DNA from 3 places in the Enterococcus sp. ZQ21 genome. Region 1 is predicted to be linked to each of the others. Evidence: a T-box and tRNA genes for the amino acid it is inferred to sense, from the RefSeq annotation. Region 1 holds a T-box; the other regions hold tRNA genes.
What was found. A T-box is a leader RNA that pairs with one kind of tRNA and senses whether it is charged. The one in region 1 lies ahead of leuS (leucine--tRNA ligase), so its partner is inferred to be a tRNA-Leu.

Region 1 (7,841 bases):
TTTGCTGTAGAGAAAATGCTGGTATCGGTCGATCTGAGGAATGATAAGGTATAGATTCACCAATTACCTTTCGTATTTTATGAACATCATCTTCATTCAAAAAAATACTGACATGTAAAACTGGAATTTTAAAAAACATTGTCGAAAGATCAATAGAAGAAATAATCAAGTCGATTCCTTTTAAAGTTGTTTCATTGATCTCATAATAGCCTTTTACATTTACCACTGTAATATTTTTTCCAAATTCACTGACTACACGATTCTTTAATAATTGGGCACTGCCGTAACCCGTTGCACAGATGATCAACGCATGCAATTTATGCGTAGCTCTTTCTTTTTCCAATGCCGCCATGAGATGCAAAGCCAAATAGGCCCATTCATCTTCATTGATGGTATAGTTTTTCAAAGCCGGCATGTTGCTGAAATGCGTTTTTACTGCTTCAAAAACTTTGGGATTTTCTTCCTTTATCTCTTCAGTCAGAGGGTTCTCAATGCGAATGCCTCGGCTCAATCGAATCATCATTGGTGACAAATGATCGAGTAGACCATTGAAAAGCTGGTGATCCTCTATTAATGAAAAACGAAATTCCTGAGACAATCGTTTCAAAACTTTCGCTACTTCCTTTGATAGTTCCTGATCATTTTTATTTTCTCTATGATTTGACTTAGCCATAAGGTGTAAAGTCAAATAAGCAATTTCTTCTTGGGGAAACGATACATCTGCGATTACCTCAATACGTTGAACAATGCGTTGCGCGACTTGATACTCTACTCGATCAGAAACTTCTTGTTCGATACCTAGTTCCTTGATTTCAAACCCTTCTCGTAGACGTTTGATTCCCAAAGCCAAGTGTAAGGACAAATTCTGTATGATAAAATCAGAAACTTTTAACTTAGCTTCTCTTGTTTCATCGAGAATGATGATCACTAGCTCTTCAAAACTGATGTCTGTGAAAAAGCGACTTTGTCCTAAATATTCTTTCAATGAATTCCCATAATGGTTCCCGAAAAAAGTATCCATGATAAAATGCCGTCGATTTCTTTCTTCCCCTTCGATCCATATCCCTTGACCATGCTTAGAAACAATTTTTAGTGAATAAGAAATCAACCGCTCTTTGATTTCTTGCATGTCCTTTGTCAAACTAGAACGACTGATATAAAGCTCTTCTGCCAAATCATCCATAAAAAGAATGGCATCTTCCAAAAGCAGTTGGTTCAATATATACTTTTGTCGGTCTTCCGACTCATAAAATCCTTGAGGCTCTCTAGCATATCCCGGTACTATTTCTTGCCGACTCAAAAACAGATCAAATGTCAGTCTTTGTAAAATATGCAGTTGGTAACCATAACCTGGTTTAGCAATGATCTTACCTCCGTTTTCTTCTACTAACTCTTTGATCCGCTGCAAGTAATTACGGATTGTCCGATCAGATAATAACAATTCAGAAGCTAAACGTTGACTGGTGACATACTCCTTCCTGTGATCAATCAAATATCTCAACAGTAATTTTTCCTTCTGTTTCATTATCATCCACTCCTATTCCATCATATGTTCTCTTCGATCACCTCTGCTAACTTCTGGATGCCTGTAGGGATTGGGACATACGCTTGGAAAGGGATACTAACAACAGGCTTTCCAACAGATTCTCCTAATTTTTTGAATTTATCCAAAAACATCGTCGTTTGCGGGCTGATCAGAAATAAATCAAAATCACTATTCTTAATCATATTATCGCCTTCTGTAGCTGAAACTGCATCTACGAGTATCTCTTCTCCTTTTTGCTTAAAGAAATCCGTTGTCTTTGAGGCCATCATCGATGATGACATTCCTGCTGCACAAATAATCAATGCTTTTTTCATAAATCAATCACTCCTTTTATTTTTATAAACCAAGCATAACTTGTAAGCGTTTTCTATTCAAAATATATATTTCCGTAGCATTACGGAAAAAATGTGTATCATCTCTTGAATAATGAACGTAGAGCATTTCACTGATTTACCGTAAAAAAGATACACATGGAATGATAGCAATTTATCATCCATGTGTATCTTCACTTTTTCCTTATTTTTTTATTCGATCTCATCTAATGATTCAAACCGTGTTTTTCTCTTATTTTGCGGATAAGTATCTCAGTCACCCCAATATACATGATTCCTAAACATACCCCAAGGATATTCTCAAAAATACGGATCGTTACTGCTCCTGGAACACCAAATAAGCTTGCAGCGATTGTCAAAGCACCAAAGCAATTAAAAATTGTTTTATATCTATAGGTAGAACAAATACCTAAAGCTAGTCCACCCAATATACCGACCCACGCAAACGGAATAAATTGGCTGATACCAATAAATAAAGCACATCCGATCAATGAGCCGATAATTCTGTCTACTGCTCGTTCTTTGAAACCAATCGACATCAATCCATAGCTAGATACAATAGAAGAAAATGCAAACCCTGCCCACATCAATCGTTGAAAAGGGACATATTCTCCTGCGACAATCAAAAGACTGATACCAAACGCATAGCTGAGCATCCAAATTTTTTGTTGCGAATAAATATCTTTCAAAAAATTCTTTCTGAATAAGCTTTTGCCTCTATTCTTTTCTCGATGTTTTCTATAAAGGATAACTGAAAACCAACAAAAAAATAAAAACAATAAGCTACCTGTTTGTGTAAAGAAATCCTTGTTCAACAAATCTTTAGGTAACGAATAAACAATAAAAAGATAAGAAAAACCGTACAAAGAAGCATTTCCCATTTTAGGGTCACTAGCAGTTGCCAGTAATATGCTACTTAGTAAAATAAAATGAATCAACACGCCCATACCTGACCATTTGATCAGTTGGACATAAGGCGCTGTTAATAGTGAGAGCATAACGATGGCTAAACTAATGATCGAATGAAAAATCTTATAACCAAAATCAACAAAACGAATACTCATCAACATACAGAATAAAACCACAGCGTATGGTTTATGCGTCGATTCAAACAATGTTGTAATGAAAATAATAAAACAAATGGCAAATAATACGATAAATAATGATCGTAAAAACAATGAACAAATATACATGCGCTTTTCTTTTCTAGAAGTTGCTTCTCGTATTTTTTGTTTTAAAATAAACGGATCTAGTTGCAGAGACTGATAAAAACCCACCTGTTGTCGTCCTTTCTTTTACTTTTATTTCTATATTTTTCACAGTCAACTATGACAGGTTGTAAATACTATGGAACATCATATGGCGTTGTTATTTTCTTGTCAACTATTTTCCCTATTCATGTTTTTTTACAAAAAAACAGCTGACAGAGATTCTGCCAACTGCTTTTATCAGGTTATTTAATTAGCAACGATATTGACTAACTTGTTTGGTACCGCAATAACTTTTCTGACTGTTTTGCCTTCGATATATTCTTGCACTGTTTCATTGGCTAATGCTACTTTTTCTAGCTCATCTTTCCCTAAGTCTCGGGGAACATTGCTTTTCGCACGAACTTTACCGTTTACTTGGAAAACAACTTCTACTTCGTCTTCCACAAGTGCTGCTTCGTCATATGTTGGCCATGGTGCGTAAGAAATACCATCTTCATTTCCAAGGATTGACCATAGTTCTTCACCTATGTGAGGAGCAATCGGTGCGAGTAGTTGAACAAATCCTTCGATATATTCATAAGGCAGAGCGTCCACTTTATAGGCTTCATTGATAAAGACCATCAATTGGGAGATTGCTGTATTGAAATGAAGATTTTCATAGTCTTCTGTCACTTTTTTCACTGTTTGATGGTACACTTTATCAAGTTTGCCGTCATTCAATGTAGTGATACGATCACGCATTTTATTGTTTTCATCAACGATCAAGCGCCATACACGATCCAAGAATTTGCGGCTTCCTTCTAAGCCATTTTCGCTCCAAGCAATCGAAGCGTCTAATGGTCCCATGAACATTTCGTACATGCGCAGTGTATCTGCACCGTAAGTTTCAACCACATCATCAGGATTGACTACATTACCGCGAGATTTTGACATTTTTTCGTTGTTTTCGCCTAAGATCATTCCTTGATTGTATAGTTTTTGGAATGGTTCTTTTGTAGGAACAACACCGATATCGTATAAGAATTTATGCCAGAATCGTGCATATAGTAAATGAAGTACCGCATGTTCTGCTCCACCAATGTAGATGTCAACTGGCAGCCAACGCTTCAACTTTTCATAATCTGCTAGTTCTTTTTTGTTATGAGGGTCGATATAACGCAGGTAATACCATGAGCTTCCTGCCCATTGTGGCATTGTATTCGTTTCGCGACGGCCTTTTTTACCTGTTACAGGATCAACGACATTGACCCACTCCTCAATATTTGCTAATGGAGATTCACCAGTACCGCTTGGCTTGATATTTTTTGTCTTAGGCAAACGTAATGGTAGCTCTTCTTCTGGGACAGCTGTGACTGTTCCGTCTTCCCAGTGGATGATTGGGATTGGTTCACCCCAGTAACGTTGACGGGAGAATAGCCAGTCGCGTAAGCGATAGCTGACTTCTTTCTTCCCTACGCCATTTTCTTCTAGCCATTCATTCATTTTGTCGATTGCTTCTTGTTTGTTCATACCGTTTAAAAATTCAGAGTTGATGTGCGTACCATCTTCTGTGTAAGCAGCTTTTTGAACATCTCCACCTTCGATAACTGGAAGAATCTCTAGTCCGAAAGTTTGAGCGAATTCAAAGTCACGTTCATCATGTGCTGGAACAGCCATGATTGCTCCTGTGCCGTAAGAAGCTAATACATAATCAGCGATCCAGATTGGGATTTCTTTGCCATTGACTGGATTGATTGCGTAAGCACCAGTAAATACTCCTGTTTTTTCTTTTGCAAGATCTGTTCTCTTCAGATCTGATTTTTTAGCTGTCTCTTCGATATAAGCTTCTACAGCAGCTTTTTGTTCAGGGGTCGTAATTTCTCTAACAAGATCTAGTTCAGGTGCGAGAACCGAGTAAGTTGCACCGAATAAAGTATCTGGTCGTGTCGTAAACACGGTATAGGATTTATCCGTACCAGCCACTTTAAATTCAATATTTGCTCCCACTGAACGCCCGATCCAATTTCTTTGCATTTCCTTGATGCTTTCTGGCCAGTCAACTAGTTCTAGATCATCCAATAAGCGATCGGCATAAGCAGTGATTTTCAGCATCCATTGGCGCATTGGTTTTCTGACTACGTCATAGCCACCACGTTCACTTTTTCCATCGATCACTTCTTCATTTGAAATAACTGTTCCTAATTCAGGTACCCAGTTTACCGCTACTTCTGCTTCATAAGCCAGGCCTTTTTCATAAAGCTTCGTAAAGATCCATTGTGTCCATTTGTAATACTCTGGATCAGTTGTATTCACTTCGCGATTCCAGTCATAACTAAATCCTAAAGAATTGATTTGGCGTCGGAATGTTTCGATATTTTTTTGGGTAAATTCAGCCGGATCGTTTCCTGTATCTAACGCATATTGCTCAGCAGGTAGACCGAATGCATCCCACCCCATTGGATGCAGTACGTTGTATCCTTGACTTCTTTTCACACGGGAAAGGATATCCGTTGCCGTATACCCTTCAGGATGCCCTACATGGAGCCCTTGTCCGGATGGATAGGGAAACATATCTAGTGCATAAAATTTTGGTTTTTCAGGATCATCATGGGTGTTGAAGGTATTCGTTTTTGCCCAGTATTTTTGCCATTTTTTCTCTATTTCTTTATGATTGTAACTCATTTTCTGTCCTCCTGTTCTATTAAAAACGCTTGTTTCTATTATAGCGAAAAAAACCGGCAGAATCTGTTTCTTTTTGTTTTCTTTTACTTTGTTTTCTCAAACTTCACAAAAGAAATAAAAAAATCCTATAAAAAGATTGCTCTTTTTATAGGACGTAATCTACGCGGTACCACCTATTTTTACCTTAATGAAAAGGCCTCGAACGTTGTAACGGCCGTCACCGCCACTTGCTTACTCGAATATTCAGCAAGGGCAACTCAAAGGCGAGTTCAAAAGCATCCGTACACATTCTCACCAACCATGTGCTCTCTGAAACTTCAGTCTTTTTACTACTTCCTTTTCAAGTGTTGTCATATTTAAGTAGCCTTATAGTAACAAATATTTTTGTGGAATTCAATCGTTATTTCTTTGAACAGCTATTTTATTTAGCTACAATCAATGTTTGACCTGGATAAATAAAGTTGTTTTTGATATTGTTCCATTCGATTAGTTGAGCCATTGTAATACCATGGCTGTCAGCAACACCCCAAACAGATTCTCCAGATTTCACAGTATAGGTTTTCGAACCTGCAGGTGCTTGTTGGTTTGTTGTTTGAGACGAACCTTTCTTCACGATCACTTGTTGTCCAGGATAGATGAAATTATTTTTGATATTATTCCATTCGATCAACTGATCCATCGTGATATGATGTTTGTTCGCTACGCTCCAAACTGACTCGCCTGCTTTCACGGTATACATCGTATTACCAGAGGATGATGTACTTGTTGTAGCAGACGTATTCGGTGTATTTGGTTTCGCTGCCGAAGTAGTTGAACCTGTATTGGTATTTACTGAATTGCCGCCTTTAACGATCAATTGCTGTCCTGGGTAAATAAAGTTGTTTTTGATATTATTCCATTCAATCAGCTGATTCATCGTGATGCCGTTTTTATTCGCTACGCTCCAAACAGATTCACCCGCCTTGACTGTATAAGTGCCTTGAGACGAACTGCTGCCAGTATTAGCTGAGCTGCTGTTATTTGTATTGGCTGACGAACCTGTATTACTTGATGCGCTGTTTGTTGACCCACTGTTTGAAACAGTCAGTTGTTGTCCTGGATAAATAAAGTTATTTTGGATGTTGTTCCATTGGATCAGTTGAGCCATCGTAATTCCATATTTGTTGGAGACACTCCAAACAGAGTCTCCGGCTTTCACTGTGTATTTCGTTCCTGAAGCCGTATTAGAAGAACTTGAATTAGACGAATTTGAACCACTTGTGTTGCCAGTATTTGCTCCAGTATTAGAGGAACCGCCATTTGATACGATCAGCTGTTGTCCTGGATAAACAAAATTATTCTTGATATTGTTCCATTCAATCAATTGAGCCATCGTAATTCCGTGATCATTTGAGATCTTCCAAACAGAATCGCCAGATTGAACAGTGTATTTCGCCCCAGTTGTTTGTCCTCCGTTTGATGTACCAGCATTTCCTGAAGAATTGGTATTGTTACCAGAATTATTCGTCGAAGAGCCATTTTCTTGGCTACCCTTGATCGTTAGTTTTTGTCCTGGGTAAATGAAATTGTTTTGGATATTGTTCCATTGAATCAATTGATCCATTGTAATACCGAATTTATTGGAGATTCCCCAAACAGAATCGCCAGATTGAACAGTATAAGTGGTCGAAGTTGCTGAACCTGAGTTTGTATTACCAGAATTACTTGAACCGCTAGTACTACCTGTACTTCCAGTATTATTCCCACCTGTAGTGGCTCCACCGCCCGCGTTTCCGCTAGCTGGTGTATCATATTGGGTCAATCCGTAAGTCGTGATGATATTATTTAATTTGCTTGCATAACCAGGGTCAGTCGCATAACGACCTGTCAAACAAGCTGTCGCATCTGTATAGGATCTCGTGTTGCTCTTCCAAGTACCGGCATAGTAATAACCGTTGCCAAATGAAGTATTTCTAAGTACATAGGCATTGTCATTGAACGATTCAGCAAAAGAAGGATATTGTCGGAAAGGCTCCTTTTTATTTACCCATTGATTATTTAAAAATTCAAGCGTATCCATGTAGACAGTTTGTCCTTGATAGCTGCCTTTTA
Region 2 (7,841 bases), 870 kb from region 1:
TAGCACTCATACAGTAAATTTAGCCAATAATTGCTAATGCTTTTTCCGGAACTTTTTCTCTAGGAACTTCTTCATACGTTTCTATGTGCGCTCCTTTATTGCTGATTTTCAAATAATGATTTTCTTTTAACACAGAAAGTCCATTAAATTCAATTGTACGCTCTTTCCCATCGACATTAGCAGCTTTTTGAACATACCTTGCCGTTCCATGTTCATTTACTTCCTCTGGTTTTTGTGTTTTTACATAGACCTCACCTTTTTCAACTAATGGATTTAGTTGATCAAGTATACCAGGGATTTCCCCGTAACTTCCTTCAGTATAGTATTTCAGTCCAAATAGCAAAATACCACTAATCGCCGCCAATCCTATCAAATATTTAATCACTTTCATCTTTCTACCTCCTTGTTATATATTCAGTATATGGGGCAATTAGAAAAATTCCATCCGACCTAAGTTGGAGATTTTTCTCCTACTTTAGAAGCGAGAAACAAGTGTTTTTTTAGTAAAAATGATCGTTATTTGATATTATGGAGGTGTGGATAATGTAGTTTTTCTCACTTTATCCATGTTAAAAAATCAAGTTGATGGCAAAGGATGTGTTCAAAATGAATCAAGAAGAATTATTTCAAAAAGTCAAGGAAATGATAAAAGGCGGCAACTTCGACGGCGCAAAACGATTTATCGAAGAACATAAAGAACAACTAGGTCCTTACAAAGAGAAAGCACAAAATCTTCTAAAAGACGTAAATATCGACAGTGTGAAAGACAAATTCAAAAATCTATTTAATAAGTAGGAATTTTCATTTCTGGAACACCGGGAATCAGAAGTTGTGAAAGAGACGTTCAGCCTTATTGCCGATAGGCTGTCTCTTGAACACCGTTTGTCCAGAAGAAGGGACTGTGACACGATTTTTGTCACAGTCCCTTCTTCTTTCTGAATCATCCTTACTAAAATAAGCGTGTTGGATCATAATGATAAGTCACATTGCCGTTCAGCGATGCTTTTCCTACCACATATTTACGATTCTCCAATTTCAGCCATGCTTCTCGAAAAGCCATCAATTCTTCTCTTTTTACATCAATTTTTTCGATTTTTCCATCAATCAAATCTTGGATAAGTTGTTCATATGGATTCATTTTTTTCCTCCATTTGCTGTTAATCAATAAGTTGTAAAAATAGGTTCATATGCCTTTTTAGTATCCAGATCTTCTCTGACTTTGACTGTCGTATAAATGATTTTTTCTACTGGGATACTATAATAACTACCTTCACCGTTATTGAATCGGTGAACGTCTTTCTTTGCTAAAATACCATTGATTTTATTCGTCAGTACACGTTGTTCGACACTATTGCTTACAACATAGTAAATCACCCGAATATTATTGATTAAATGCAAATCGATTTCTAACACTACATGATCCATGAAAATTCCACTCCTTCTTTCACTTTGATTATAGCAATTTTCCCCTATAAATTCAAAAACAATACATATTTTACTGGATAAATCCATAGAGCTGCTTGCGCCTTCACGCACAAAGTGTTATTTTGTATCTTGGACTTTATTTATTGGAGGCAATAGTATGATTGCGATCGGTCAGTTTGTTTTTTATATTCCTTTTTTTATTATGCTAAGCATTCTTTTCTATTACATAAAATGGACGAAAAAGAAGTTTTCAGTTTTACTGGCCTCTTTACCTGCCGTATATTTTACTTATCAGATTTTTTCTTTTAGACATTGGGAAACAACATCTGTATTAGTGATACACATCATCGAATTGACGCTTGCAGTAGTTTTTCTAATCATTTGGATTTATTTTTTATATAAAAATCAGAATTGAATCCTAGCAGTTTCAAAAGAAAACGATTAAAGATCAGCAGAGATTTGCTGTATCTTTAATCGTTTTTTTCTATTCTGTGATACCAAAAAAATGTTTGAATCGGTGAAGAAGCGTTCCTTGTTTTAATTCTACAAATTCTTGTGCAATCGGATATTTTTCTTCCAAATTTTCTTTGTTCTTTTCAATCAGACTTTTTGCTTCTTCATATTTTTTATCTGCACATAATACTTTTACTTCCTGTAAAACTTTTCCTGCTTCCATTTACCTCACCCTCTTGCCTTTTTTATGGCTTTAAGTTTGATTTAAGCTATACGCATTATTCTATATTCATCCCAAATAACCTTTTTTCATTTTTTACTCCTCGAACCAGTCAGTTTTCTAAAGACTGATTGGTTCGTCTTTTTTATTTTTCATCCATTTTATGCTGCTCTTCTGCTAATTTGTCTAATGCTTTGAGGGATGTGACGGTTTTCGCATAATCATAGCTGTATAATTCTGTAAATTTATCAGGCAGAACAAACCACGCTGGATGGTAGCCGTTCGCAGTGATTGGGAATCCTTTGTCTTGTTGATTATCTCCATCCCACCTTACAGCAACACCTTTTTTTCCTTTCCACTTTATTAAAGCAATCGAGTATCCTTTTTTTGTTTGTGTGCCGTCTTCAATAATTGCTAAAATTTCTATTTTTTCTTTTGGTGCACGAACTTCTTGAGGGCGAACCATTTTCTATTCCTCCCTTATCTAATTACTTCACAACCAATACACTGCAAGGGGCATGTGAAACGACATAAGAAGCGGTCGATCCTACTAGTGCTTGTTGTATCGCTCCTTTTCCTGTCGCTCCCATAACAATCAAATCAATATTTTCTTGTCCAGGGATGACATTGGCAATCAAATTTCTTGGATCTCCAGTTTCAACTATTGCATGGATCTCAGCAATACCGAACTCTTTGGCATCATTGATTTTTTTCAGCATGGCTACTTCTGTTCTTTGTTTTTCATCTGCATAGATTTTTGAAAAGGCATAGGCACTATGGGTCAGCTCAACTTTGTTGATGATTGACACGATAAATAAGTGGGCTTCATTGTCCTTTGCTAAGTCAAGGGCTTCAGCGAACGCTTTGATCGATTGTCTTGATCCGTCAACTGCTACCATGATGTTCTGGTATCTCTTACTCATTGGAACCGCCTCCTTTTTCTTTTATTGTAACATCTCAAGCAAAAATACAAAAAATATACGCAATGTGTAAATAAAATGATGATTAATAGCAATTTTTTTCAAGTTATTTATACATTTCTGTTCTCATCAGAACTCTTGTTCTAAACCTATTATTTCTGCATTATGTGAATTTCCTCATCATTTTTCACATGAGATGAACATCATTCTGTTACAAAAAACGTGGATTTGTCATAAATTGTCATGCTTCTTTTACCTATGAAATATTTTCACGTGTTAAAGTATTCCTCGTTGAACACAACAAATAAAACTTTTTAACGAATAAAGGAGATTTTTCATGACATCACTTAAAACTTTACTTTTTGGAACAACTTTGGCTGCCGGTGCTGCATTCTTCATGGGAACGACTGCTCATGCGGACGAAGCTTATACCGTTCAATCAGGTGATACTCTATCAACGATTTCTCAAAAATACGTTGGTGACAACTCCTTGATCAATGCCATTGCAGAATCAAATTCAATTTCTGACATTAACCTGATCTACTCAGGACAACAATTAACGATTCCAACAGAAGGCTCTACACAAGCAGCTGCTGAACCTCAAGCAGCCGTTCAAGAAGCACCAGTCCAAGCTGAACCTGTTCAAGCTGAACAACCTGTTGTACAAGAAACGGTTCAAACGGAAACACAAGCAGCCCCTGTTGCTGAAACACAATCTGCTACAACAGAAACAACGGCAACAAGCACGAATGCTGCAAAAGAATGGATCGCACAAAAAGAATCAAGCGGTTCTTACACAGCAACGAACGGACGTTACATCGGACGTTACCAATTAGATTCTTCTTACTTGAATGGTGATTACTCTGCTGCGAACCAAGAAAAAGTGGCAGAACAATATGTTGCTTCACGTTATGGTTCTTGGGAAGCTGCGAAAGCATTCTGGGAAGCAAACGGTTGGTACTAAGATTCATTATTTGAACGTTTAAACACATTCAAAATAGGAAGAGGCCATGCGAAAGAATACATCGCATGGCCTCTTTTTGAGTTGTTTTGTCACATTAGAGCGAGTTTTTTGCTCATCTATTACTTCTATGACTTTCTTACCGAAATCTATTTTATATCAGATTTTATAAAAAAATACCGATGGGATCTCTCCCTCGACATCTTTTCTCAGTATATATAAAAATTATGCGGCTAAGAAGATTCGAACTTCCACGAGGTCGCCCTCACTAGCGCCTGAAGCTAGCGCGTCTGCCAATTCCGCCATAGCCGCATCATATGTTCTAGTTTAGGATTACATTTGTTTTTTGTCAAGAACATATTTTTTGTTCTTTTTTATCTCTACGCGTTTTCCCTCTTGCAACCAATACAAATAGTTCATCCGAATAACTCCATCATCTATTGAAGGGCGATAAAAAAATTCTGTTTTTTCCATAAGCTCAATTTCACTTTTCAGAAAATTGGTCACATGATGCGGGACGCTGTCGATGCAAACATAGACATAGTCAACAGCACGGATTCTTTCAAATAGTGCTTTCTCCCCGTACTCATATGCATCGATTCTTTCGACAGTTTCTACATATTTCTGCAATCCTTTTACGAATCCTTTTATTTGTTTGTTCCCGATCACAGCAATTTTGAGTGATGATGCCCACTTTTCAGCGTCTATGCTCAATTGCTTTTTACTTGACTGTTTAGATTTTTGTCTTGTTCTCTTTAGATATTTGTCGCTTCTTCTTTTTGACTTATTCTGTTCAACGATAGGATAGCAATACCTTAGATATACTGGACCGTCTACTATTTTTTGATGTACTCGTACTGCTATGCCATCTGTTAAAAGATCTTTGCGTTTAAAGCTCTCTTCTACTATCAGTGGTCTTCTTTGCTCCGTATTGACCTCATAGAAATAAATGTTGTCCTCTTCTATTTCTACAAAACCATAAAAAATATTTGTTTCTTGATACTGCAAATTATTCGCTTGTTGTTCAAAGATCCATTGATACCTATTGAACAGCTTGTTCAGCTGATTGAACTTATAAAATGATTGGGTATCTAACTGTTGGATCAATGCATGGATCAGATCTTGAGGAGCTGCTTGTACGAAGTTTTGTTTTTTCTTTGCTAATTGTTCTGTTTGTCGCTGGTTGACTTTATACAACTGTTGCAGTTCTTGTTTTTTCTTCTCCATGATTTTCAGATACGTAGCATTTCTATTTGAAAGCTTTTCTAATTTCTTGTTCAGTCGATCATTTCTTTTCTTTAATAAACCTGACGCTTTATGTATGCTCTCTAGATAATGTTGCATTTGGCTATTTTTTTGCAGCAAATAAATGATGATCTGGTTACGTTTTTGGAGTTCCTGAAGTGCGTGATTATCTGTATCCCAGCCCACTTCTTCTAATTTTTGATACAATAGTTCTGTTTTCCTCTGCTGTTCGATGGCTTTTTGTCTCATCTCTTCTTTTTCTACTTTTGCTTGTTGGTGCTGTCGTTCGAGTTGCTGTGACAGCTCTCTGATGTGTTTCTTGTCCTCTCTTCTTTTCTTGCTCACAGTAGCTACTTGTTTTTTTGCTTTACTCAATTCTTGCTTCAATTGATTCATTTCATTGTTTAAACGAACGATTCTGGGATCGGTAGCTATTTTATTTTGCTGCTTTTTCTTCGTTTCTTTGTTCTTCTTTTTCTCTCGATTCAGCTGTTTTTGCTGCATTTTCTCCAACAACTGTCTTCTTCTTTCGTTTTGATACTGATCATTTTTTGCTTCTGTTTGCCGCCATCCTTCTGGAATTCTTTTATAACCGCTAAAGTAGTTCACGAGATCTCCTTTCTAGTGATCATAAGCAACGGACGAAAAAACTTTAAAAATAACACATTTATTAAAAATTCAATTTATCTTGAACTTTCAATATCAATCAATAAGATCATTTTTAAAAGATAACGAGGATTCATCTATTATAAAAACAATACAATAAATAACAAAAATCTGCAATCATTTATTTTGTTAAATTATTCTTAATACGATACATCACAAAAAAATAAAAATAAGAATGGCTATTCGCCAAAATAGTGCTATAGTAGAAAAAATATGTTTACTTAGGAAGAGGCGGATTCGATGAAATTGATCAAACTATGGGAAGCAGATTTGGAGAAAGCTTATCGGCTGCAAACTAGCTTCGGACCAAACGAGAATGGATTTATCAACAGTGCTTATGGCTATACACTTGCTGAATTTTTAGATTATGTAAAAAAATGCGAAAACACTTCTTTAGGTATTGATCTTCCTGAGAATTACGTTCCCGCAACCGTCTTTATTTTGGAAAATGATGGACATGAGTATGTAGGAATTTTTAATCTGCGCCATAAACTGAACGAATCATTAAGAAACGGCGCTGGCCATATCGGTTACGGCATCTCCCCTGACTATCGTAAAAAAGGATATGCAACACAAGGTTTAGCATTAGTACTACAAGAGGCAAAAAAAATCGGCATCGATGAGGCACTTTTGTCTGTAAATAAAAAAAATCTTGGCAGTCTTAAGGCGCAGCAAAAAAATGGGGCCACGATTTATCGTGAAGATGAGAAAGAATACTATACGAAAATCAAATTGATGTAAAAAATATGGATGGCAAAAGAAAAGAGATTTGAATGTCCTTTATCAATAGAACACATTTATTTGATTAACTTCTAATATAGCAGACAAAATTTTATAAACAAAAAAACCTCTTATCTCTTTTCTTCTAGAAAGGATAAAAGGTTTTTTGTTTTTACTATTTGCTTCTCATAGCTAGTCAGTCAAGATCCCTATCGAATCCCCAACGCAATCCGTGCATAACGGCTCATCTTATCGGTCGTCCATGCGGGATACCAGACAAGTTTTACTTCTGCTTTCGTTACTTCTGGTACTTCTTTCAATGCGTCATGGATAGATTCTGTTAAAATATCGGCTAGTGGACAGCCCATAGTTGTTAGCGTCATTTTGATGACTGTTTCTCCGTTTTCAGGATTGAATTCTATATCATAAATCAAGCCTAAGTTGACAATATCGATTCCTAATTCAGGATCGATCACCATTTCCAAGGCAGCAAGAATACGTTCTTTGATCAGTTCTATTTCTTGCGCAGACCGTTCTTGGTTTGCTTCGCTCATCGTACGACACTCCTTAACACGATTTTTATTTATCATACTCTTTTTTTAACTACTTGTAAATGAGAATTTAGAAGGAAGATTCTCGTTTAAATTTATAAAATGTCCTTATTAGATGGAATACATTAAATTCATTCTAAATAAAACTGATTCCTCATTTTTTTTGTGAACGATTTTTTATTTCTGGCAACACACCTGTTGTTCGATACATTTTTTGTTCGTTTTCATTTGCAAATCGGCCAAATACTGAATGAGTTGGTAAAATATTGATAAATGCATCGTCGTCGATTTCATGAACGATCTGATCAAGATCATACATTTCATAGCGAGTGATGACCATCATGATCATATTTCCTTGTTTTTTTGAATAGCCACCGACAGACGGAAGCAATGTCATTCCACGTACCATCCGTTTCGCTAGTTCTTCTGTTACCTCTTCCGGTTTGACGGTCACGATCATCGCTGTTACTTTTTGATGACTCGTATGGATGGCATCAATCACTTGAGTCATTGCATAAATGGAAATAATCGTATACAAGGCACTTTCCCAGTTAAAGAAGAAGCCTGCGATGACTACAATGATCCCATTTAGAATCAGCATGTAATTTCCGACTGTTTTTCCAGTTGTTTGTGAAAGCACAAGAGAGATGATGTCCATTCCCCCAGTTGTAAAGCCCATT
Region 3 (7,841 bases), 780 kb from region 1:
AAGCAATTGCTACAGTGATCAAACATAATACTTCTGGATTCGCCACCCTATCAGACAGTAACATCCATTCACCAAAAGATTTTGAAGGAAAAACATATGCAGGTTGGCAAAGTCCAAGTGAAGAAGCTGTCTTAAAAGCTGTGATGGAAAAAGACGGCGGTGACTTTTCAAAACTGACAATGGTAGGAAGCAATGGAGAAGGGCCAGAAAGCTTAGGAAAATCCTCAGATATCCAATGGTACTTTGAAGGTTGGGATATGATCAAAGCAAAAGAAGCCGGTATTGAACTAAACTATATCCCATTGAAAGAATTAGATGAACGGTTAGATTACTATACTCCGGTAATTATTACGAATGATCAACTGATCAAAAATGATCCAGGATTGGTACAGTCTTTTATGGATGCCACGAAAAAAGGCTATCAGGAAGCTATTAAGGATCCAAATGACAGTGCTAAACTGTTGCAAAAATATGCAAAAGGAAATGATCGGACGTTTTTAGAAGAATCACAAGCATTCTTATCAAAAAATTATACGGATGATCCTGAGAATTGGGGATTGATGGAAGAAAAAGTTTGGCGCAATTATACAGCTTTTATGCAGGAAAACGGATTGATCAAACAAGATGTACCTTCGAAAGAACTATTCACTAATCAGTTTATAAAATAGGAGTGATAGATGTGTCAATCCAAATCAGCCACTTGAATGTAGTTATTGAAAACCTGAAAATATTAGAAGACATCCATTTCACTATCCCTAAAGATACTTTTACATCGATTGTCGCGCCAAGCGGAGCCGGTAAGTCAACATTACTGAAAACTTTAACAGGAGTCCAGCCTATGACTTCTGGAACGATCAAAGTAGATGATCAAAAAGTAACTGGTCTCCATACAGCATTTAGTTATATGCCGCAAGAAGATATGTTACTTCCTTGGCTGAGCGTCTATCAAAACGTTACGTTATATCAAAAAATCAATCATCTAGCAATTGATGAAGAACAAGTAAGGGATTATCTGGATATCTTTGGATTAAACGGCTATGAACATTTTTTGCCGGAACAATTATCTGGCGGGATGAAGCAGCGAACGGCCTTGTTACGAACAATCATGAATCCTTCTTCTTACTTGCTTCTTGATGAACCATTTGGAGCGTTAGATGCTATGACCAGAGGGCAGATGCAAGACTGGATGCTGAAACTGCCTAAAAAAGCAAAGCGGACTACTTTGCTCGTGACACATGATATTGAAGAAGCAATTTATTTATCAGACAGGATTCTTGTGTTTTCCGCCCGTCCGGCACATGTGATTGCTGAGATTCAAGTGCCTGAAAAACGACGGTCACGTGAATGGCTACTGCAGCAATCAGAGTTGAAGCAAACGATTTATCAGTTATTGGCAGGTGAATGAGGTGTTAAGTGATGCTCATTGCCATTTAGATGGGAGTCAGAGTTTAGCACTCCTTCAGCAGGAACACACGATTTTGACGATCATTAATTGTGATTCGCCAGAAGAATGGGAGAAAAACAGACGGCTTGCAACAAGCAAGAATCAAGTCTTAAGTTACGGTATCCACCCTTGGAAAGCGGATAGCTATACGTTTGCACAAGTTGAGCTTTTTTTGAAAAAAGCAAGGATCATCGGTGAAATAGGGTTAGACAATATCTGGACGAATGTGCCGCTGTCTACACAAAAAAGAGTGTTTGAGCAACAGCTTGCTTTTGCAGCCATAAATAAGAAACCTGTTGTACTGCATACAAAAGGATGCGAAAAAGAGATCTTAAGCTATATCCAAGCTTACCCTAATCACTATTTGATTCATTGGTATTCTTCTTTGGACTATCAACAAGACTATATTGATTTAGGCTGTTATTTCAGCATTGGTCTTGATTTGAAAAAGAACCCAGCAGTCTGGCAACTAGCTAAAACAGTCCCAATCGACCACTTACTTATTGAAACGGATGGACTACATGCAGCAGAATGGGCATTAGGTGATAGTTTTTCAGAAAAAGATTATGTCTTACTGCTTGAAGAACAGTTAAAGACAATCGCTGAAATCAAAGAGCTATCAGTTGAAGAAGTTAAGAAAAATACTTATCAAAACTTGGAACGTTTCATTAGATTAGGTAAATAAAAAAGAGGTGTGACACAACTAGTGTCGCACCTCTTTTTGGCTTTCTTTGGATAAAAGTAAACCGTTCGATTAATAAATGAATCTTAGTACCAACCGTTTGCTTCCCAAAATGCTTTCGCAGCTTCCCAAGAACCATAACGTGAAGCAACATATTGTTCTGCTACTTTTTCTTGGTTCGCAGCAGAGTAATCACCATTCAAGTAAGAAGAATCTAATTGGTAACGTCCGATGTAACGTCCGTTCGTTGCTGTGTAAGAACCGCTTGATTCTTTTTGTGCGATCCATTCTTTTGCAGCATTCGTGCTTGTTGCCGTTGTTGTTGTTTCTGTTGCAGCAGGAGCAGATTGTGTTTCAGCAACAGGGGCTGCTTGTGTTTCTGTTTGAACCGTTTCTTGTACAACAGGTTGTTCAGCTTGGACGGGAGCTTCTTGAACGGTTGCTTGAGGTTCAGCAGCTGCTTGTGCAGAGCCTTCTGTTGGAATCGTTAATTGTTGTCCTGAGTAGATCAGGTTAATGTCAGAAATTGAATTTGATTCTGCAATGGCATTGATCAAGGAGTTGTCACCAACGTATTTTTGAGAAATCGTTGATAGAGTATCACCTGATTGAACGGTATAAGCTTCGTCCGCATGAGCAGTCGTTCCCATGAAGAATGCAGCACCGGCAGCCAAAGTTGTTCCAAAAAGTAAAGTTTTAAGTGATGTCATGAAAAATCTCCTTTATTCGTTAAAAAGTTTTATTTGTTGTGTTCAACGAGGAATACTTTAACACGTGAAAATATTTCATAGGTAAAAGAAGCATGACAATTTATGACAAATCCACGTTTTTTGTAATAAACACAGTAATTTATGAAATGAAAAGGATTACGTTTAAGAAAAACTAGTTTTTTTCATTTATTTTTACTATACATCTATATTTAAGAAAGTGTTAAGGTACATTTTTCTCTATGAAAAGTTTTTGCAGATACATAAAAAAGGAAGATTAAATGAGAATTTAATAGCGTTTCTATTAAAAATACAATTGTAATTTAAAAGTGCTTGACATTGCATGTGAAATCACTTACTTTTAGTGAGTAAAAATATTAAATGAAGGAGCTACATAATGAAAAAGAAAATTATTGCTGGTGGGATTGTGGTTGCATTTCTATGTCTAATTGGCTACACAGGCACGCGTTACGCAAATGAAATTATTTTGTGGGGTGGAGAGACAGATATCGATACAATCAATGAGAATCTGACACAGCTTGACCATACGTTGACAGATAAAGAGCAAAAGATTACAGATCTTACCGCACAACTAGCACAAAAAGAACAGACATTGCAAGATTCAAAGGCAGATGTCCAAGAATACCAAGCAAAAGTAAATGAATTAGAAAACCAAAAAAATCAATCGGCAGCAGAAAAACAAAACTTAGAAAGTCAATTAGTCAGCAAGGATGCACAACTACAAAGCAAACAAAATGAAATCAATTGCGAAACTAGACGAAATCAACCAAAAAAATGATGAAATCAATCGTTTGAATGCAGATTGGACTGCAAGACTACAAGAAGCACAAGCAAAACTTTCAGAATTACAAAATACTGTAAATGGTTTGAACCAACAAATCGCAACACTGACACAAGAAAAAGCAAATTTAGAAACTCAGTTAGCAGATACACAAAAAAAATTAGACGAAGCAACTGCTGAAAACACAAGTTTGAAACAATATATTCAAAAGTTAGAAAAAGCAAAAGGCGAAGTGGAAGATACAGCTGATAAATCTCAACAAATCGTTGAAGAACATTTGAGTAAATAATCTTTTATGATAAGTAACCCTTGATCAGCAATGCGGCGACAGCAATTTATGCTGTTGCCGCTTTTTTGTTAATAAGTAGTCCTTCATCGTCGCAAGAAGAGTTATATGTTCGTTAAGAAAAATAGCTGGACAAAAAAATCACAAGATAAAAAGTGTTTCTTCTTTACAAAAGGGAATGTATGTTCGTATAATAGTAATGAGGTGAAGGCAATGGAGATAAAATATGGAACAGTAGATAAGATTCGTACGTTGCAGGTCAGCGCCAGACCACTGATTCGTTTTAGCTTAAATGAGGTCAATTGTCTGATTGCTTCCCATAGTTTGAACTTCCTAGCTGAAGTAGACGAAGGGATGAAACTAGTTGTTACAGGATATTACAATAATAGAAAACAATTCGTGGTGAGATCTTATCATGTGTTAGGAAAACCAAAAATTGTGGTAGAATATGAGAAAAGTCTATACCCAAGAAAAAAGGTCCAATAAGATGAAAGAATGAACGAGAAAAAGAAAAGCGGCTGAGACAAAAATGTCCTAGCCGCTTGTTTTGAAAGAAAAATGCAGACGATGGGATTTGAACCCACACGAGCGTACGCTCACAAGACCCTCAATCTTGCATGTCTGCCGTTCCATCACGTCTGCATAAATAATAACACAATAATGATAGCGAGGTTTTACATAGTTGTCAAGCTCAAAAAGTGGGAGGTCTTATGAAGATGGAGAAATATGACGGAGAATTTTCAGGACTGGGGATGATCCTAGGCATATTGATTGGCCTTGCATTTGGTCGTTTTATATTTGGGTTGATGCTGGGAATTATTTGTGGGATTGCAATGGATTGGGCAGCAAATCTATGGAATGACTATCATGACCAGTAAGTTCTCAGCGCTTCTCAGCATTTTTTTCGATACTTATGTTTTTCCTAAATAAGTGGCAAATTTTTCTAGGATGGAGTATGATATTGAAATAGTAAATAACAAAAAATTTGGAAAGTTCTAACTTTTTGAAATGAGGGATTGGCTAAGTGATGAGAGAATTTGAAAAATCCAACAAATTAGAAGGTGTTAGTTACGACGTTCGCGGTCCGGTTCTAGAAGAAGCAGAGCGGATGCAAGAAGAGGGCATCAGTATTTTAAAATTGAATACAGGAAATCCCGCACCTTTTGGATTCGAGGCACCAAACGAAGTCATTCGTGATTTGATCATGAATGCCCGTGATTCAGAAGGCTACTCAGACTCCAAGGGAATTTTTTCTGCTAGAAAAGCAATTGAGCAATATTGTCAACTGAAACATTTTCCGAATGTGACGATCAATGATATCTATACCGGAAACGGAGTCAGCGAACTGATCACGATGTGTATGCAAGGGTTGCTAGACAATGGAGATGAAGTACTGGTTCCAATGCCGGACTATCCGTTGTGGACTGCCTCGATTGCTTTAGCTGGAGGTACACCTGTTCATTATATTTGCGATGAAGAGGCAGAATGGTATCCTGATATTGATGATATCAAATCAAAAATAACGAGTCGGACAAAAGCGATCGTCATCATCAATCCTAATAATCCTACTGGGGCACTTTATCCAAAAGAATTGTTAGAAGAAATTGTTGAAGTAGCCCGACAAAACAACCTGATTATTTATTCTGATGAAATCTATGACCGCTTAGTGATGGATGGCCTAGAACATATTCCGATTGCTACATTAGCGCCTGATTTGTTCGTTGTTACGCTGAACGGTCTATCCAAGTCTCATCGTGTGGCAGGCTTTCGAGTCGGCTGGATGGTCCTAAGCGGAGATAAATCACACGTCAAAGGCTATATAGAAGGGCTGAATATGTTGTCTTCCATGCGTTTGTGTTCTAACGTCTTGTCTCAGCAAATCATCCAAACGGCGCTGGGCGGTTATCAAAGTGTTGATGAGCTGCTCCTGCCAGGCGGAAGGATCTATGAGCAAAGAGAATATATCTATAATGCAATCAATGATATTCCTGGTCTTTCAGCTGTAAAACCAAAAGCTGCTTTTTATATATTCCCTAAAATCGATACAAAACGATTCAATATTTTGGATGATGAAAAATTCGTCTTGGACTTTTTACATGAACATCATATTCTGCTCGTACACGGTGGCGGATTCAATTGGAACCAACCAGATCATTTTCGGATCGTCTATCTTCCTAAAATGGATGATTTGAAACAAACAGCTAAGAAAATGAGAGAATTTTTAGCGACATATCGACAAAAGTGACTTAAAAAAAAGCAAATTTTCCAGCAAGAGAGCCACAGACAAATATACTGAGGCTCTCTTTCTAATGGAGATCTCTTAAATAACTAAAGTCATATTATTTAGTTGCAAGTCTTTTCTTGAAGTTTGCGACTTCCTAAAGTAAAATACGGATAGAATGCGAATACGCATATTTTGGGGAGGATACTTATGGAAACGTTAATCGAGTCCTTTGGCACAATCATTAAAGAGATTCGAAAAGAACAAAAAATGACGCAAAAGATGCTTTCGCAAGATATTTGTTCACAAAGTGTACTAAGCCGGATCGAAAATAATGAGGAACTGCCGAATGTATTGGTGATGATGCAGATTTGTCAACGGCTAGGAGTAACGATTGATCATGTGATGAATCTCTCTCGAAAAACTACTCGGACAAACGATAAATTATTTGAACTGTTGGATAGTTGTTTCCAAAAACGTGATTATCGCAAGTTAGAACAAGTACTAAAATCTTCTGATATTTCTGAGAATCTGTATCAAGCAACTGACTTTCAACGATATTATTATTATCTCGGTGTTTGTGAATTCACGTTGCGTCAAAATATTTCTCAGTCTCTTTATTATTTAAAAGAAGCATTAAGCTACTCTAGCCAAAAAGAAAGAATCCATGTCTCTGACACAGAAATACAACTGATTAGTTGTATCGGAAAAATATATGGTGTGGCAGGAAAAACTGCTGAAGCCCGCTACTATTTGAGTCGAAGCATCCAACTGCTGCATCAATCAGCTGATGAACGATCAAAAAGTGAATTTTCGCAAATTTTTTATAATTATGGAAATTTCTTATTCCATCAAAATGAAATTGACGAAGCACTAGAGCAGGTGAACCAAGGAATCTATTGGGCTCAAGAGAAAAATAGTTACTATTATCTCAATGATTTATTTGTGCTTAAGAGCTTGATATACAAGCGTAAAGAAGAACCAGAAAGAGCAGCATTTTATGAAGGATTGGCACAAGCTGTGAAACAAATTTCAAAAAATCTATAAATGGTGTAGACCATTCTTGACTTCTTCTCTAAATAAGAGTACTTTAGAGGTAGAAAAACAAAGGGAGAGAATAGAATGAGAACTTTTATCTATGCTGACAAATTCTTTTTAGCGTCAGGCGTCAAAAATGCAGGCTATCTTGAAATTACCGATGGGCTTTTTGGTGAATACACCAAAGAACTACCTGAGGGAGAAGTCAACATCATTGACCAAAGCGGCAAATGGATTGCTCCTGGTTTGGTAGATACACATATTCACGGCTATATGAATCATGATGTAATGGACAACGATGCAGAAGGTATCAAAGTGATGTCTGAAGGTCTATTATCTTGTGGAGTGACTTCATTTTTACCAACAACATTGACGTCAAGCAAAGAACGTTTAAAAGATGTAGCTGAGACAATCGGCAAAATGTATCAAGAAGCACCAGGAGCTAAAATCAAAGGAATCTATTTTGAAGGTCCTTTCTTCACAGAAGAACACAAAGGGGCACAAAACCCAAGTTATTTCGGTGATCCTGATTTGGATACTTTCCATGAATGGCAAGAAGCTTCAGGCGGTTTGATCAAAAAAATTGCTTTAGCACCGGAACGTCAAGGTGTAGAAGAGTTTGTCAAACAAGTGACTGAAGAAGGAGTAGTTGTTTCTCTAG

Region 2: it encodes a tRNA-Leu, which carries the amino acid that the T-box ahead of leuS (leucine--tRNA ligase) is inferred to sense. The anticodon was not compared.
Region 3: it encodes a tRNA-Leu, which carries the amino acid that the T-box ahead of leuS (leucine--tRNA ligase) is inferred to sense. The anticodon was not compared.

What each region holds. Positions count from the first base shown of each region.
Region 1 is NZ_CP125658.1:2,384,684-2,392,524, forward strand. It holds gene QK255_RS11490 (BglG family transcription antiterminator) at 1-1,525, opposite strand, end outside; gene QK255_RS11495 (PTS cellobiose transporter subunit IIB) at 1,546-1,860, opposite strand; gene QK255_RS11500 (FUSC family protein) at 2,085-3,155, opposite strand; gene leuS (leucine--tRNA ligase) at 3,336-5,750, opposite strand; T-box leader at 5,896-6,102, opposite strand; gene QK255_RS11510 (LysM peptidoglycan-binding domain-containing protein) at 6,172-7,841, opposite strand, start outside.
Region 2 is NZ_CP125658.1:1,514,579-1,522,419, forward strand. It holds gene QK255_RS07305 (YxeA family protein) at 20-391, opposite strand; gene QK255_RS07310 (hypothetical protein) at 607-795, shown strand; gene ykzS (protein YkzS) at 950-1,138, opposite strand; gene QK255_RS07320 (hypothetical protein) at 1,162-1,425, opposite strand; gene QK255_RS07325 (hypothetical protein) at 1,583-1,840, shown strand; gene QK255_RS07330 (hypothetical protein) at 1,910-2,101, opposite strand; gene QK255_RS07335 (hypothetical protein) at 2,244-2,564, opposite strand; gene QK255_RS07340 (universal stress protein) at 2,587-3,021, opposite strand; gene apf (aggregation-promoting factor) at 3,356-3,982, shown strand; tRNA gene QK255_RS07350 (tRNA-Leu) at 4,208-4,291, opposite strand; gene QK255_RS07355 (coiled-coil domain-containing protein) at 4,313-5,833, opposite strand; gene QK255_RS07360 (GNAT family N-acetyltransferase) at 6,131-6,631, shown strand; gene QK255_RS07365 (metal-sulfur cluster assembly factor) at 6,820-7,164, opposite strand; gene QK255_RS07370 (YitT family protein) at 7,316-7,841, opposite strand, start outside.
Region 3 is NZ_CP125658.1:1,608,539-1,616,379, reverse strand. It holds gene QK255_RS07805 (ABC transporter substrate-binding protein) at 1-668, shown strand, start outside; gene QK255_RS07800 (ABC transporter ATP-binding protein) at 680-1,405, shown strand; gene QK255_RS07795 (TatD family hydrolase) at 1,407-2,129, shown strand; gene apf (aggregation-promoting factor) at 2,213-2,836, opposite strand; partial or broken gene QK255_RS07785 (DNA-directed RNA polymerase subunit omega) at 3,231-3,924, shown strand; gene QK255_RS07780 (hypothetical protein) at 4,135-4,407, shown strand; tRNA gene QK255_RS07775 (tRNA-Leu) at 4,481-4,563, opposite strand; gene QK255_RS07770 (hypothetical protein) at 4,638-4,799, shown strand; gene QK255_RS07765 (pyridoxal phosphate-dependent aminotransferase) at 4,949-6,166, shown strand; gene QK255_RS07760 (helix-turn-helix domain-containing protein) at 6,353-7,189, shown strand; gene nagA (N-acetylglucosamine-6-phosphate deacetylase) at 7,265-7,841, shown strand, end outside.